Regions from separate parts of the Phyllobacterium sp. A18/5-2 genome, predicted to be linked through region 2. Evidence: predicted binding sites of a transcription regulator. Region 2 holds the regulator's gene; each other region holds the start of a gene.
What was found. Region 2 encodes PhoB, which activates phosphate uptake and scavenging genes when phosphate is short. Its sites were predicted from a motif close to TGTCATNNANCTGTCAT; they were not measured.
Positions count from the first base shown of each region.

Region 1: a site for PhoB is predicted at 3,510-3,526, ahead of N8E89_RS10900 (inorganic phosphate transporter). Genes of this name have one in related genera too.
Region 3: a site for PhoB is predicted at 3,217-3,233, ahead of ugpB (sn-glycerol-3-phosphate ABC transporter substrate-binding protein UgpB). Genes of this name have one in related genera too.

Region 1 covers NZ_CP104966.1:2,190,044-2,195,258, reverse strand. The annotation lists partial or broken gene N8E89_RS10915 (NAD(P)/FAD-dependent oxidoreductase) at 1-601, shown strand, start outside; gene N8E89_RS10910 (calcium-binding protein) at 892-2,241, shown strand; partial or broken gene N8E89_RS10905 (beta-ketoacyl-ACP synthase III) at 2,313-3,438, opposite strand; gene N8E89_RS10900 (inorganic phosphate transporter) at 3,578-5,182, shown strand.
Region 2 covers NZ_CP104966.1:3,589,558-3,594,772, reverse strand. The annotation lists gene pstA (phosphate ABC transporter permease PstA) at 1-211, shown strand, start outside; gene pstB (phosphate ABC transporter ATP-binding protein PstB) at 227-1,042, shown strand; gene phoU (phosphate signaling complex protein PhoU) at 1,065-1,796, shown strand; gene phoB (phosphate regulon transcriptional regulator PhoB) at 1,814-2,500, shown strand; gene N8E89_RS17900 (hypothetical protein) at 2,661-2,834, shown strand; partial or broken gene N8E89_RS17895 (LysR family transcriptional regulator) at 3,072-3,975, opposite strand; gene N8E89_RS17890 (SDR family NAD(P)-dependent oxidoreductase) at 4,097-4,822, shown strand; gene N8E89_RS17885 (RidA family protein) at 4,816-5,215, shown strand, end outside.
Region 3 covers NZ_CP104966.1:419,192-424,406, forward strand. The annotation lists gene N8E89_RS02120 (GntR family transcriptional regulator) at 1-300, shown strand, start outside; gene N8E89_RS02125 (SIS domain-containing protein) at 318-1,328, shown strand; partial or broken gene nagA (N-acetylglucosamine-6-phosphate deacetylase) at 1,325-2,486, shown strand; partial or broken gene pncA (bifunctional nicotinamidase/pyrazinamidase) at 2,540-3,140, shown strand; gene ugpB (sn-glycerol-3-phosphate ABC transporter substrate-binding protein UgpB) at 3,304-4,614, shown strand; gene ugpA (sn-glycerol-3-phosphate ABC transporter permease UgpA) at 4,679-5,215, shown strand, end outside.

The DNA.
Region 1 (5,215 bases), 1.4 Mb from region 2:
TCGGCAATGTGACGGCAGCGAAGGGCCTGATCGCGGTCAATGCCTATGGCGGCAATCTCGAACCCATCAGCGCGTCGCATGTCATGCCGATCCGCTCGTTCATCGGCGCAACGGTGCCGCTGGCCGACGACAGTCCGGTGCTGCCTGGCGGCGAGAGCGTCGACGATTCCCGCTTCGTCGTGCGCTATTTCCGCCGTTCGAAGGACGGACGGCTGCTATTCGGCGGGCGCGAGGCCTATACGGCGGACAATCCGCTCGATATCAGCACGCATATCCGCCGCCAGATCGCCGAAATCTACCCGGCGCTCGCCAATGTCGAGATCACCCAGGCCTGGGGCGGTTCTGTCGGCATTACCCTGCCGCGCCAGCCTTTCGTGCGCGAGGTCATGCCCAATGTGATCTCGGCAGGCGGCTATTCCGGGCATGGGGTGATGCTGTCGAACTTCGTCGGCAAGCTCTACGCCGAGACGGTGGCGGGCAATCGCGACCGGTTGAAATTGCTGGAGGAGCTGAAAATCCCGGCCTTCCCGGGGGGCGTAAGTTCCGGGCGCCGCTGCTGTTCCTGGCACTCAGCTGGTATGCGCTGGTGGACAGGATTTGATGGGGTAACTGCAAAAATCGGCGTTGAAAGCAAATAAGCCAATAAATACAACGCTCATTTTAGTACAAAAGCATTAGGTCAACAGCAACAATTCATCCTGAACGAACACAAAAATACACTGTTTGATTTATACGCAAACAAAGAGTATTCTACATACGTACGTATTCTCCAGTATAAATGTGGCGAATCACGCAGATAACAGCAAAACAAATTAATGAGATTTACTATTGCAGGGTCAAAGAGCCCCGCGATGGGGTTTGCCCTGCGATAGGATCAGGGAGGGTAACGTTATGGCTACTCAGAATGTATTGGATGCATTTTATATGGGCCTGCTGGGCGTAGGGAATGCAACACCCCAAATCGGCACGGCACGGGGCGACACACAGGCGTTTCTTCTGACTTTGAATTCCAATCACTATTATCAGGGTCTCGACGGCAATGACACCATTACCGGCGGAACCGGAAACGACTACATCGAGGGTGGGGGCGGCGCGGATATCATTCTCGCCGATCTTGGCGGTAACAGCGACACACTTGGATATTTCAATTCCGACGCTGGCGTTAATGTGACACTCAGCTTGCTGGGTGGCATCCAGAGTGCGTCCGGCGGACATGCGCAAGGTGATACTGCGGTCGCCGGTTTCGAAAATCTCGTCGGCTCGACTTTCGGCGACACGCTAACGGGCAATGACGCGCCGAATGTGATTTTCGGTATGGCTGGCGGCGACATCATCAACGGCATGGGCGGCAACGACTCATCATTGAGTGGCCAACAGGGCAATGACACGATCGACGGCGGCGGCGGTAATGACACGCTGTATGGCGGCAGTAATGATGACACGCTTCGTGGCGGTATCGGTAATGACACGCTCAATGGCGACGCTAACAATGATCGGCTCGAAGGAGGCGCCGATAGTGACCAGCTCTTTGGCGGAGATGGTGATGACACGCTGATCGGTGGTCCTGGCGGTGATCTCGTCCAGGGGGGGACTGGCAATAATACGGTCAGCTACGAGACTTCACTGACGGGAGTAAACGTCAGCTTCAACTCAGGAGGCGGAACCGTCAGCGGTGGCGACGCCGAAGGCGACACCATCTTTCAGTGCATTAACATCATCGGCAGCGGGTACGGAGACGACCTCAGAGGCGATCAATTCAGCAATATTATTAGTGGTCTTGCCGGGAACGACGAGCTTCATGGCAGAAGTGGCAGCGATACGCTTAACGGTGGCGATGGTGACGACCGCCTGTGGGGAGACAACAATAATGATACGTTGAATGGAGGCAATGGCAATGACATCCTGCGCGGCGGCGGGCAAGCGGACATAATGAATGGCAATGCTGGAGCAGACACCTACACATTCGACAGTTGGGCCGAGTTGAGCAACAGCGGTAGCACCACGACGCCAACCATATACATGGATAATCTCGACAAGATCGATTTTTCTGCAGTCGATTACTCTGGGCTACCCGGACAGCAGCACCTGGTGTTCAGGGATCATGTTACGGGGGGTATATCCTGGGTTGAGTCTGGTTCAGGATACGACGTCACGATATGGGCGAGCAACCTAACCGTCCAAGGCGAGATAAGGATCGAAGATCCCAGCCATACGCTGAGTCAAAGCGATTTTATCTTGTAGGTCGCTTCGACACTCCAAGCTTCTGTAGCGCAAAGAAGAAACCTGTTTAAACAACAGGTTTCTCTTATCTTCTACACCTTCCGTACAATCACGCTGCCCACAGAATACCCCGCCCCGAACGAGCAGATCACTCCGAGGCTGCCGGGCGCGAGGTCGTCGGAATATTTGGAAAAGGCGATGATCGAGCCTGCGGACGACGTATTGGCATAATCCTGCAGGATGTTCGGCTGTTCGCCAGCCTGTGGCTCGCGGCCGAGCACCTTGACGCCGATCAGGTCGTTCATGCCCTTGTTGGCCTGGTGCAGCCAGAGCCGCGACAGGTGCGCCGGTGCGATGTTCTCGTCAGCAAGGTGAGTGAGGATCAGATCAGCAACGATCGGCACCACCTGCTTGAACACCTTGCGGCCCTCCTGGCGGAATAGCATGTCGCGCCGGTCGGCCATGTGCCCTTCCCGCGTGCGGCGCAGGAACCCGTTATTGTTGCGAATATTGTTGGAAAACTGCGTGAGACAGCGGGTCGAGACGATTTCGAACCGGTCAGCGGCGGTGGCGAGGTCGTCGCGCTCGAGCAGGACGGCGGTGCAGACATCGCCGAAGATGAAGTGGCAGTCGCGGTCGCGCCATTCGAGATGCGCCGAGCAAATCTCCGGATTGACCATGAGGATGGCGCGGGCAGAACCCGAGCGGATCATATCCGCTGCCGCCTGGATGCCGAAGGTCGCCGAAGAACAGGCGACATTCATGTCGAAACCGAAACCCTCGATTCCCAGAGCCTGTTGCACCTCGATGGCGATGGCGGGATAGGCGCGCTCGTGATTGGAGGCGGCGCAGATCACCGCGTCGACCTCCGAGGCCGTCCGTCCGGCTTTGGCAAGTGCCAGCATTGCAGCCTTCACCGCCAGTTCGGCCATCACCGACAGTTCGTCATCGCTGCGTTCGGGGAGAACGGGATGCATGATATCCGGATCGAGAATGCCAGACTTGTTCAGCACATGGCGCCGCTTCGATGCCGGAAGCGCGTACAATGAAATCCTCATTGGACATGGTCATCGGCTCGCGGGTGCCCGCGGCGATCCCGTCAGCATGAATTTCGTTCTGCCTTGTGGCATAGGTATTGAATGCCTCGACGAGTTCGGCATTGCTGATGGACTGTTCCGGCGTGAAGACGCCCGTACCGCTGATGACAACTTTATGCATGGCGCTTCCAGAATTTCTCACTCAAGAAAAGCGATAAAGATTCCCTGCGTTTCACGCAAGGTATCCCGCGTTGTCATCAAGGGTTCACGCCGCGGTCATAGCCTTTGTTCAGCATTCATCAACCACCGGGGATCTGGCCATGACGCTAAGCAATGCAACCGATGCCGGCCTGCTGAAAAGTGAACATCCGCTTGAGAAGCCAAAAAGCCTGGGCAACCTGCCCAACTACGCCGTAATCGCAATCCTGATTGCCGGCCTTTTCTATGTGGGCTATTCGCTGACGCAGGATCTGACCAGTGCCGTCGCCGTTCCGTGGATTTTGCTCGGACTGGCACTTGTCACGGCTCTCGGTTTCGAATTCGTCAACGGTTTTCACGATACCGCAAACGCCGTCGCAACGGTGATCTACACCAACTCCATGCCCGCCGAGATCGCTGTCATCTGGTCCGGTTTCTTCAATTTTCTCGGCGTCCTGACCGCGAGCGGCGCGGTTGCCTTCGGCATCATTTCCCTGCTCCCCGTCGAACTCATCATGCAGGTTGGTTCCAGCGCCGGTCTGGCCATGGTGTTTTCGCTGCTGACGGCGGCGATCCTGTGGAACCTCGGCACCTGGTATCTCGGCCTGCCGGCCTCCAGTTCGCACACTCTGATCGGTTCTATCGTCGGTGTCGGCCTTGCCAATCAGTTTCTGGCACCGGCCGGGACGGCCACCAGCGGCGTCGACTGGTCGAAAGCCACCGAAGTTGGCATGTCGCTGCTGATTTCGCCGCTTTTTGGCTTTGGTGCGGCTGCCTTGCTGCTGCTGGCAATGAAGCTCTTCATCAAGAACAAGGCGCTTTATGAGGCGCCGAAGGGAAGTACCCCGCCGCCATTGTGGATTCGCGCGTTGCTGATTTTCACCTGCACAGGTGTGAGTTTTGCACATGGGTCGAACGATGGCCAGAAAGGGATGGGCCTTATCATGCTTATCCTGATCGGTGTTGTACCAACCGCTTTCGCACTAAACCGTACGCCAGACGTCAACTATCTGGACGCATACAAGTCCGCCGCCACGCAGGCCGGCGCTGCGCTGAAGAAGTATGAAAAGCCCGGGGTCGTCGTGACCGATGCAAAGGCCGTGGTCAGCGAGGCGGTTCGCAACAAGACGTGGAGCGATCAGACAACGGTCGCTATCCAGCAGTTCATCACCGAGACCAATGCAAACATTTCGCCCTATGGATCCGCCGCCAATGTACCCGTCGGCATGGTCAGCAATACGCGCAATGACATGTATCTCACGGGTGAGGCGCTGAAACTGATCGACAAGAAAAAACTACTGCCGATGGACGCGGCGGACCTTGCGACGATCAAGACCTATCACCAGGCGATCGACAATGCGACTAAGTTCATCCCGACCTGGGTCAAGGTGGCGGTGGCGCTGGCACTTGGCCTCGGAACAATGGTCGGTTGGAAGCGTATCGTCATCACCGTCGGCGAGAAGATCGGCAAGACGCACCTCACCTATGGTCAGGGGGCTTCGGCCGAGCTGGTGGCCATGGGCACGATCTTCACCGCGGATACACTCGGGCTGCCGGTCAGCACCACGCACATATTGTCATCCGGCGTCGCCGGCTCGATGGTCGCCAATGGTTCCGGACTGCAGATGTCGACGGTACGCAATCTGCTGATGGCATGGGTACTGACTTTGCCAGTCTCGATCGCGCTGTCCTTCACGTTGTTCGTGATTTTGCGGAATCTGATCTAGAAGCATGCCCAGAAACAAATTGGCCGGCTTTCG
Region 2 (5,215 bases):
GATCGGCATGGTTGCCTTCATCGTTGACATACCGGGAGGTATTACAGAAGCGTCGACGGTGCTTCCAGTTCAGATCTATCTATGGTCTGATCTTCCGGAAGTTGCCTTCCAGGCCAAAACAGCCGCCGCGATCCTGGTACTGCTGGCATTTCTCTTCATCATGAACGCTTCAGCGATCATGCTACGTCGACGCTTCGAACGTCGTTGGTAAACGAGGTATAAGGACATGAACATGCTCACTGAAGTTGATGTGGAAAAGAAATTGTACGGCACCCCTGATCAGACCAACATCAAGATGCGCGGTAAAAACGTATCCGTATTTTACGGCGCGAAGCAGGCCCTGTTCGATGTCAACCTTGACATCAGGGAAAAGGAAGTCACGGCATTGATCGGACCCTCGGGCTGCGGCAAGTCCACTTTCCTCCGCTGTTTGAACCGTATGAACGATACGATTTCGATCTGCCGCATTACGGGCGACATCACTCTCGACAATCGTGATATTTACGATCCGAAAATCGACGTCGTTCAGTTGCGTGCGCAAATCGGGATGGTGTTCCAGAAGCCTAATCCTTTTCCGAAATCCATCTATGAAAACGTTGCTTACGGCCCGCGGATTCATGGTCTGGTCAAGGGCAAGGGCCACCTCGATGAGATCGTTGAAAAAAGTCTGCAGCGAGCAGGGCTTTTCACTGAGGTCAAGGACCGCTTGCATGACTCGGGAACGAGCCTTTCCGGCGGCCAGCAGCAACGCCTGTGCATTGCCCGCGCCATCGCCGTTAGCCCCGAAGTCATCCTGATGGATGAGCCGTGCTCCGCGCTGGATCCAATTGCCACTGCCAAGGTGGAGGAATTGATCGACGAACTGCGCGAGAACTACACGATCGTCATCGTTACGCATTCGATGCAGCAGGCCGCCCGCGTTTCGCAGCGGACAGCGATGTTCCATCTCGGCAATCTGGTTGAGGTGGGCGACACGGAAATGATGTTCACCAGCCCGTCGGAAAAGCGGACGCAGGACTATATTACCGGGCGCTTTGGTTGATCCCTGAAACGAGGACATGGACATGACAGAACATACAGCACAGCACACCGTCCGTTCCTACGACGAAGAACTGAAGTTCCTGGCGCACAAGATCGCGGAGATGGGCGGTCATGCAGAGCGTATGGTTGAACAGGCGGTTACGGCCATGGTCAATTCCGACAACGCGCTGGCACAGCGCGTGATTTCGGACGATCTTATTCTTGATGCTGGCCAGCGCGAGATTGACGAAAAAGCCATTACCATCATCGGCAAGCGCCAACCAATGGCGATTGATCTGCGTGAAGTGATAGGCACGATCCGCATTTCCTCCGATCTCGAACGCATCGGCGACCTTGGCAAGAACATCGCCAAGCGCGTCGTTGCCGTTACCGACACCCGCCAGACATTGTCGGTCTATCGCGGCTTGCAAACCATTGCGGAACTGGCACTGACGCAGCTGAAGGACGTGCTCGACGCCTACGCGACGCGCTCGGTACAGCAGGTAAACATTGTGCGCGAGCGGGATGACGAAATCGATGCGCTGTATACTTCGCTTTTTCGCGAGCTCCTGACATATATGATGGAGGATCCGCGCAATATCTCGGCCTGCACGCATCTTCTGTTCTGCGCCAAGAATATCGAGCGGATTGGCGACCATGCGACCAACATTGCCGAGACGGTATATTACATCGTCACTGGCTCGCAACTGCCGGCCGAGCGGCCGAAGGAAGACCAGACCCACAGCATCGTTGTCGATGAAGCCAGACAACCGTAATCCAGGATAAATGAGCCATGGCGATAGCCCCCAAAATCACCGTTGTGGAGGACGAGGAAGCTTTGAGCGTTCTTCTCCGGTACAATCTTGAAGCTGAAGGCTATGTTGTTGAGACAATCACGCGCGGCGATGAAGCGGAAATTGCCTTGCGGGAAAAGGTGCCGGACCTTCTAATCCTCGACTGGATGCTGCCCGGCCTTTCGGGAATCGAGCTCTGCCGGCGCCTCCGCGCACGTCGCGAAACGGAAATCCTGCCGATCATCATGCTGACGGCGCGCGGCGAGGAGAGTGAACGTGTCCGGGGGCTCTCTACGGGAGCCGACGATTACATGGTCAAGCCATTTTCGACGCCGGAACTTCTTGCTCGGATCAAATCCATGTTGCGGCGGGTCAATCCGAGCCTGTTGTCGCATGTGCTGAGCTTTGGTGACCTGAAGCTGGACCGCGAACAACACCGGGTATTCCGCAAGGAACGCGAATTGAAGCTTGGGCCGACTGAATTCCGCCTCCTGGAATTCCTGATGCAGTCTCCGGGACGCGTGTTCTCTCGTGGCCAGCTGCTCGACAATGTGTGGGGCGCTGATATCTATGTCGATGACCGAACCGTTGACGTGCATGTCGGCCGCTTGCGCAAGGCTATCAATATTGGCCGCTCGATCGATCCGATCCGGACTGTGCGCGGCGCTGGCTATTCTTTTGGTTGACGAAACTTTTTGTCACGTCCGTTGATCCAGTGGCCCGCGAATGGTGCTGCCAGTCCCACCTGCCAATAGCGCAACAGAAAACACGCCTGCCTTCCGAGGGAGGCCGCGATTTCATGCGGGTAAGCAAATTCCGCGGAATCCTCGCCCCCAGGTCGCGGCCGTGATCGAACTCAAGGCCGATGCCCGCCTGACTTTCGAGGTAAGTACACCGGACACACCCATGCAAGGCTTTGATGTGAACACGCTGGCGCTTGAACCTGATCGCTTTGTGCTCAATCTCGCCGCGCGCTCCGCCATTTGCAAGCCGAGGCATCAAGTGGCGATGCGGACCTGATGCGGTAGGCGGCGCGCTACTGGAGCGTTTTGGTGCCGAGACATTGAGTCTTCGATCCTGCAGGACTTCCCCTTCCGGACAGCGTATCGAAAAACGAGGTCAAGCCGAAGAGCGCCATTTGAAGGGACTCGTTTGGGATGCAACGCCACCACGGTCACCAATCGATATATCTTTATGGCGTTCAAGCGATGTGGTTTTACGCCAGCCATTACCAACCTCCCGATGCACCAAAAGCAGTTAGCGCAACGGACTCCATAGGGAGCTCTTCCAAGCCTTGAGTTCATGGAGGAAGACCTGCAGTTTCGCCGGCAAATAGCGTCGTGTCGGGTAGACGGCGTGCACGAAAATTTCTGGCGATGACCAGTCTGGCAGAAGACGAACGAGTTTGCCTTGTCGGATACGTTCGTCGCAATAGGTTGACGGCAGCAGGCCGATCCCATGCCCAAGATAGGTAAAAGCACTTATCGAATGGAAGTCCCTGCTTGATAAGGGTCCGGACACATGCAGTTTTACCGATTTGCGTCCGTTGACCAAATGCCATTCCGCCTCGTTGTTGCGGCCGTTGAGCAGAATGCACTGATGGTCTTTCAAATCCTCCGGTTTCACGGGGGGCGACCGGCCTTCGAGATAGCCTGGAGTAGCGACGACGTAGCGGACGCTCTTCCCTATTGTCTGGGTTACAATTGTCGAGATCCCGAAGTTCACCGAAACGAATGCCGACGTCAACGTTCTCTGCAATCAGATCGAGGAATAGGTTCGTGACGAAAAGGTCGACCTGTATCCGTGGGTACGTTTTCAGGAACGCGGAGAGAAAATCATAAAATGGCTCTTGACCCATGATCACCGGAACAGAGATTTTCAGCAGGCCTTCCGGCTCTTTCTGCGTCTGTGTCAGAACCCGCTCCGCGTCAAACAAGTGACTGAGGGGTTCGCCGCATTGATTGTAGTAGGCACGGCCCTGGAGGGTGAGCGTCAGCTTGCGGGTCGTTCGCTGCAGCAATGTGACACCGAGCTGATCTTCGAGTGCGGAGACTTTCCGGCTGACAGTAGACACTGGCATCCCGAGCGCGTGCGCGGCCCGGCTGAAGCTTTGGAATTGCGCAACCTTCACGAAAACCGCGATGTCATTGAGATCGACCATGCATTTGATTTTTGCATAAATGGAAAAAAGATTCCAGATATTTCCATCTAATCGCGGAATAGAACGTCAGCCATATTCATTGGGAGCAAGCACAATGCTGCGCAATCCAATGGAGATCAAAATGCAAACACGAAAGACTGTTGTCATTACGGGAGCCTCGCAAGGTATCGGAGCAGGCCTCGTTAACGCCTTCGTCGATCGCGGCTACAATGTTGTCGCGACATCTCGCCAGGTCAGTGCTTCCGATGCTTTTCGAGCCTCAAGTCAGCTGGCGCTGGTCGATGGTGATATCGGCGATCCTGAAACGGCAACAAAAGTGGCAGAAACCGCCATGGACCGGTTCGGGACGATCGATGCTCTCGTAAACAACGCCGGTATTTTCTTCACCAAGCCATTCCTTGATTATACAGTGGCCGACTTCAAAAGATTGTCCTCGACAAATCTCGAAGGCTTCATCCACCTCACCCAGCTTGTTGTGAAACAAATGCTGGCGCAGAAGTCCGGCGGCAGTATCGTCAGCATCACGACGCCGCTAATCGATCATCCGATCGCTGGCCTCACCGCTTCGGTCCCGATGATGACCAAGGGCGGAGTCGACGCGATCTCCAAAAATCTCGCGATGGAATATGCGAGGGATGGGATCCGGGTCAACACAGTCGCTCCCGGCGTGGTCGACACGCCCTTGCACAGGGACAATCCGAAGGAATTCCTGAGGACGCTGTCGCCGATGGCGAGTATTTCCAATGTCCAGGAAATTGTCGACGCAGTCGTTTTCCTGATCGAAGCGCCACATGTAACCGGGGAGGTGCTGCACGTTGACGGTGGCGCACATTTGGGGAAATGGTAGACTATGCGAAAGCGCCCGTGGCCGGCGCAGAAGCGCGGCTGCAGGAGCTCGGCATCACGCTTCCCCCGCCGCCGACACCGCTTGGTGCTTACGTCGAAGCGGTGACGATCGGCAACCTCGTCTACCTGAGCGGCATGTTGGCCGTCGCAGGTCGTGAAACTCCCTTCGTCGGACGCGTTGGCGTTGAACTCACGGTCGAGCAAGGCCGTCAGGCTGCCGAAGTGGCAAGCCTCAACGCTCTATCGGCGGTAAGAGAATATCTGGGCTCTCTCGACAAGGTCAGCAGGGTCGTAAAGCTTGGCGTTTACATCGCGACCGCGGGGGATTTCAGGGAGCATCCGATAGTAGCGGATGGAGCATCCGAGATGCTGGTCAACGTCTTTGGAGAGGAAA
Region 3 (5,215 bases), 520 kb from region 2:
GTTCACGTCCTGCCCAACCCGGAATTGGTAACGCTTTCGCTTTATGCGGTTCTGGCGGAAGGCGGCAACCGGCCGGTCCGTGCGATACAGCGTATTTCGGCAGCCATACTGAAGGAAAATGATGCTAAATTGCTCCAGGTTCCGGCCGGTTCAGCCAGCCTGAACATCGAGCGCATATCATATCTGGAATCAGGAAAGGTGATCGAATTCACACGATCGATCTACCGGGCCGACGCCTATGAATTTGTCGCCGAACTGAAGCTTGGCGATTCTTCGGAAATATCAGGAGCAGTGCTTTGACGACCAAGACAACATTGATGCGGGAAGAGATCCTGTCCATTCCCGCGGTCACGGCGCGGTTTTTGGACGCTTCCCGCGATGCACTTGCGTCAGCCGGCGCGAAATTGCGCGAGAAGAACCCGCCCTTCCTGGCGTCGATCGCCCGTGGATCATCCGATCATGTCTGCGCGTTCCTGAAATATTCGAGCGAACTCACCGCCGGCGTCCCGGTCGCCTCACTCGGTCCCTCCGTGGCGTCGATTTATGGTGTGACGCTCAAGCTTGGGAGCGCCGCCACATTATCCATCTCGCAGTCGGGCAAGAGCCCCGACATCGTCAGCATGACCAAGGCAGCAAGCGACAGCGGTGCACTTACCATCGCCATTACCAATGTGATCAATTCCGATCTCGCCAATGCCAGCGACTTTCCCATTGATATCCTGGCTGGGCCTGAACGCAGTGTTGCCGCTACAAAGTCGTTTGTCAGCTCGGCCGTTGCCGGTCTTGCGCTGATCGGCCATTGGACCGAGGACAAGAAACTGTTAGCCGCCATTGACGCGCTTCCGGCGGCCTTGGCCAAGGCCATCGATTGCGACTGGTCGCCCTTTGCCCGTGCGCTGAAGGATGAAAATTCACTTTTTGTCCTCGGACGCGGGCCGTCCCTTGCAATTTCCAACGAAGTCGCACTGAAATTCAAGGAAACCAGCGCGGTTCACGCTGAGTCCTATAGCAGCGCCGAAGTCATGCACGGACCGAAAGCCATCGTCGGCAAAGGCTTCCCCGTCCTGGTTCTGGCGGCGCGCGACGCAGCCGAAGACTCCATCGTCGAAGCGGCGGACCGTCTGGCGGAACAGGGTGCCGCAGTCTTCCTGACATCGACAAAGCCATCCAAGGCGACCGCCTTGCCCTTCGTTGCAACATCGCATCCGCTGACCGATCCGCTTGCCCTGCTTGTGTCTTTCTATGCGTTCGTGGAAAGCTTTGCCCGCAGCCGCGGGCTGAACCCGGATGAGCCGCCGCATTTGAGAAAAGTGACTGAAACCTTATGAGCACCGTATACGCACTCACTGGCGCCGCGATATTCGACGGTGAGAACTGGCATGCCGAGATCAGCCTTGGTCGTTGATGGCGGCGTCGTGAAGAACATTACGGCGGCCTCAACATTGCATGGCGATATCCGAAAGGTCGAACTGCAGGGCGGCATGCTCGTGCCCGGCTTCATCGATATTCAGGTCAATGGCGGCGGCGGCGCGCTTCTCAATGACGGCCCGAGTGTCGACACGATCCGCACCATATGCGATGCGCATGTCGCTTTTGGCACCACGGCCTTGCTCCCGACGCTGATCACCGACACACCAGAGATCACGGCAGCGGCGCTCGCCGCGGGCAAAGCTGCGGCGCAGGAAAAGGTTGCGGGATTTATCGGCTTGCATATCGAGGGACCACATCTCTCGATTACGCACAAGGGGACGCACGATCCCAAGCTGATCCGTCCAATGGACGATGCCGATCTCCTTGCCCTCATCGAGGCGGCGCAGGAAATTCCGGTTCTCCTGACCACGGTCGCGCCGGAAACCGTGCCAGTAGACAAGATAAGGGCAATGGCGGACGCCGGGATAATCGTCAGCCTTGGTCACAGCGGCGCTTCCTATGAGATCGCCCTGGCAGCCAAGGACGCGGGCGCCACGATGGTCACACACTTGTTCAACGCCATGAGCCAGCTTGGTCACCGCAGTCCCGGCGTGGTGGGAGCGGCTTTGCAATCGGGCACGTTGTCTGCCGGATTGATCGCCGATGGCTTTCATGTCGACAAGGCTTCGATGTCGATTGCGCTGCGTGCCAAACAGGGACCGTCAAAGATATTCCTTGTCACCGACGCCATGTCCACGATCGGTACGGACATTACATCGTTCACACTGAATGGCCGCAAGATCACACGTGCCGGCGGCCGCCTGACGCTGGAGGATGGCACACTCGCGGGCGCCGACCTCGACATGATCTCGGCCGTGCGGTTCGTCCATCGCGAACTTGGATTGCCGCTCGACGGGGCCTTTCGCATGGCCTCACTCTATCCGGCAGAGAGCATCCGCATCCATCATCACTATGGGCGCCTGGATGCCGGCTTCGTTGCCAATGTGGTCCACCTTGATGACAAGCTCGATGTCAATCACGTCTGGATCGACGGGGATCTGCACTTCGCACGTTGACGCCAGGAACGCATTGGCCATATTCCTTAGTTCGCGATAGTCGGAGAATTGGAATGGCCAAGGATGCGCTGATCGTCATCGATGTACAGAATGATTTCTGTCCGGCTGGCGCGCTCGCTGTGGATAGCGGCGACGAGATCGTTCCGGTCATCAATAAGCTCATCGTGCGCTTCGATCATGTCGTCCTAACCCAGGACTGGCACCCGGCTGGGCATTCAAGTTTCGCGTCAACGCATCCGGGCAAGGCGCCGTTCGAAACGATTGAGATGCCCTATGGCAAGCAGACGCTCTGGCCGGATCACTGTATTCAGGGAACGGGTGGCGCTGACTTCCACCCAGATCTGCAATGGACAAAGGCTGAACTGGTGATCCGCAAAGGCTTCCGGCCGCATGTCGACAGTTATTCGGCTTTCTTCGAAAATGACCACAGGACACCCACCGGCCTCGCCGGTTACCTGCGGGAACGCGAAATCACCAATGTGACTTTCGTTGGCCTCGCGACTGACTATTGCGTTGCCTATTCGGCACTGGATGCAGTCGAGCATGGATTCTGCCGCTGATGTGCTTCTCGATGCATGCCGGGGCATAAATCTCGGGGGTTCGCTTGCGGCAATGATTACAAAAATGCGGAAGGCTGGCGTCACATTGGTCTGAAGCCCCTTAATTGCATGGCGCAAAATTGAACAGCTGCGCATTTTTTCCACAGGCTTGAACCAAGGTATGAGTTCAAAGTCATAAACCTGTTGTTTATCTGTCACATAATGGAGATACTGCACCCAAGCGCACTTCAGATGACGCCTTATCATGGGAGATTAAAATGACTTATCGTGGTACACGCCTGGGCCTTGCACTAGGCATTATTCTCGCTTCATCCACATCATCCTTCGCCGTCACCGAGATCAGCTGGTGGCATGCAATGACAGGCGCCAATAACGAAGTTGTGGAGACGCTGTCGAAGGAATTCAACGCGAGCCAGAGCGACTACAAGGTCGTTCCGGTATTCAAGGGCACCTATCCGGAAACGCTCAATGCCGGCATCGCCGCTTTCCGTGCCAAGCAGGCACCCGATATCATGCAGGTATTCGATGCAGGTACTGGCGTCATGATGGGCGCCGAAGGCGCCATCAAGCCAGTTGCCGACATCCTGTCGATGGGGGGCGCGAAGTTCGACAAGAGCCTTTATCTGCCCGGCATCGTCTCCTACTATTCGAAGCCGGACGGCACGATGCTGTCCTTCCCCTATAACAGCTCCTCGCCGATCCTTTATTACAACAAGGATATCTTCAAGAAAGCCGGTCTCGACGAGAACAACCCGCCAAAGACCTGGCCCGAGGTCTGGGAAGCTGCCAAGAAGATCAAGACCAGCGGCGCGGCAAAGTGCGGTTTTACCTCAACCTGGCTAACCTGGATTCATACTGAAAACTTTGCTGCCTGGAACAATCTTTCCTTCGGCACCAATGAAAACGGCATCGCCGGCAATGATGTCGAGCTGAAGATAAACGCGCCAATCTTCGTCAAGCACTTCCAGGAACTTGCGGACCTGGCTAAAGATGGCACTTTCCGTTATGGCGGACGTACCTCTGAAGCCAAACAGCTCTTTATCTCTGGCGAATGCGGAATCTTTACCGAGTCATCCGGTGGTCTCGGCGATGTCGTCAAGTCGGGCATGAACTACGGCACGGGCGAACTGCCGTACGAACCGGGAGCCCAGGGCGCCCCGCAGAACACTATACCCGGCGGCGCGAGCCTCTGGGTCTTTGCCGGCAAGAGTGACGAGCAATACAAGGGCGTTGCTGCCTTCTTCAATTTCCTCTCCAAGACCGACATCCAGGCGCGCCTGCATCAGGTGTCTGGCTACTTGCCGGTAACGCTGGCCGCCTATGAAGAAACCAAGAAATCCGGTTTCTACGACAAGAACCCTGCTCGTGAGATTCCGATCAAGCAGATGTTGGGCAAGGCTCCAACGGAAAACTCCAAGGGTGTCCGGCTCGTTAACCTGCCGCAGGTTCGCGACATCGAGAACGAGGAGTACGAGAACATGTTGGCTGGCAAACAGACTGCCCAACAGGCTCTCGATAACGCCGTCAAGCGCGGCAACGCTGCGATTAAGCAAGCACTCGGTCAATAATATCCCCTCATGACAGCCCTGTCCGTATCGGTTACGGACAGGGCTATTTTCACACGAGGCATTCATGGCATCGTCAACACGCGTCACTTTTCCAAACAAGTTTTTACCCTATCTGCTGCTGGCACCGCAGCTCGCCATTACCGCGATATTCTTTTACTGGCCCGCATCGCAGGCCATTTATCAATCCGTTTTGCGCGAGGATCCGTTTGGTCTTTCAACGCAGTTTGTCGGTCTTGGCAATTTCAAGCGTGTTATCAGCGATGCCAACTATGTGAACTCGCTTCAGGTGACTGTAATTTTCTCCATGGCCACCGCGCTGATTGCAATGGCTCTGGCCCTGCTGCTTGCCGTTATGGCCGACAAGGTCATTCGTGGCAAAGGCATCTACCGCACATTGATGATCTGGCCCTATGCGGTTGCACCGGCCATCGCGGGCATGCTCTGGCTCTTCCTGTTCAATCCGTCGATGGGTACACTCGCCTATCTGGTCCGCTCGGCTGGATATAATTGGGACCCGCTGCTCAACGGCGATCAAGCGATGGTGCTTGTGGTTTCCGCGGCGGCCTGGAAACAGATCAGCTACAATTTCCTGTTTTTTGTT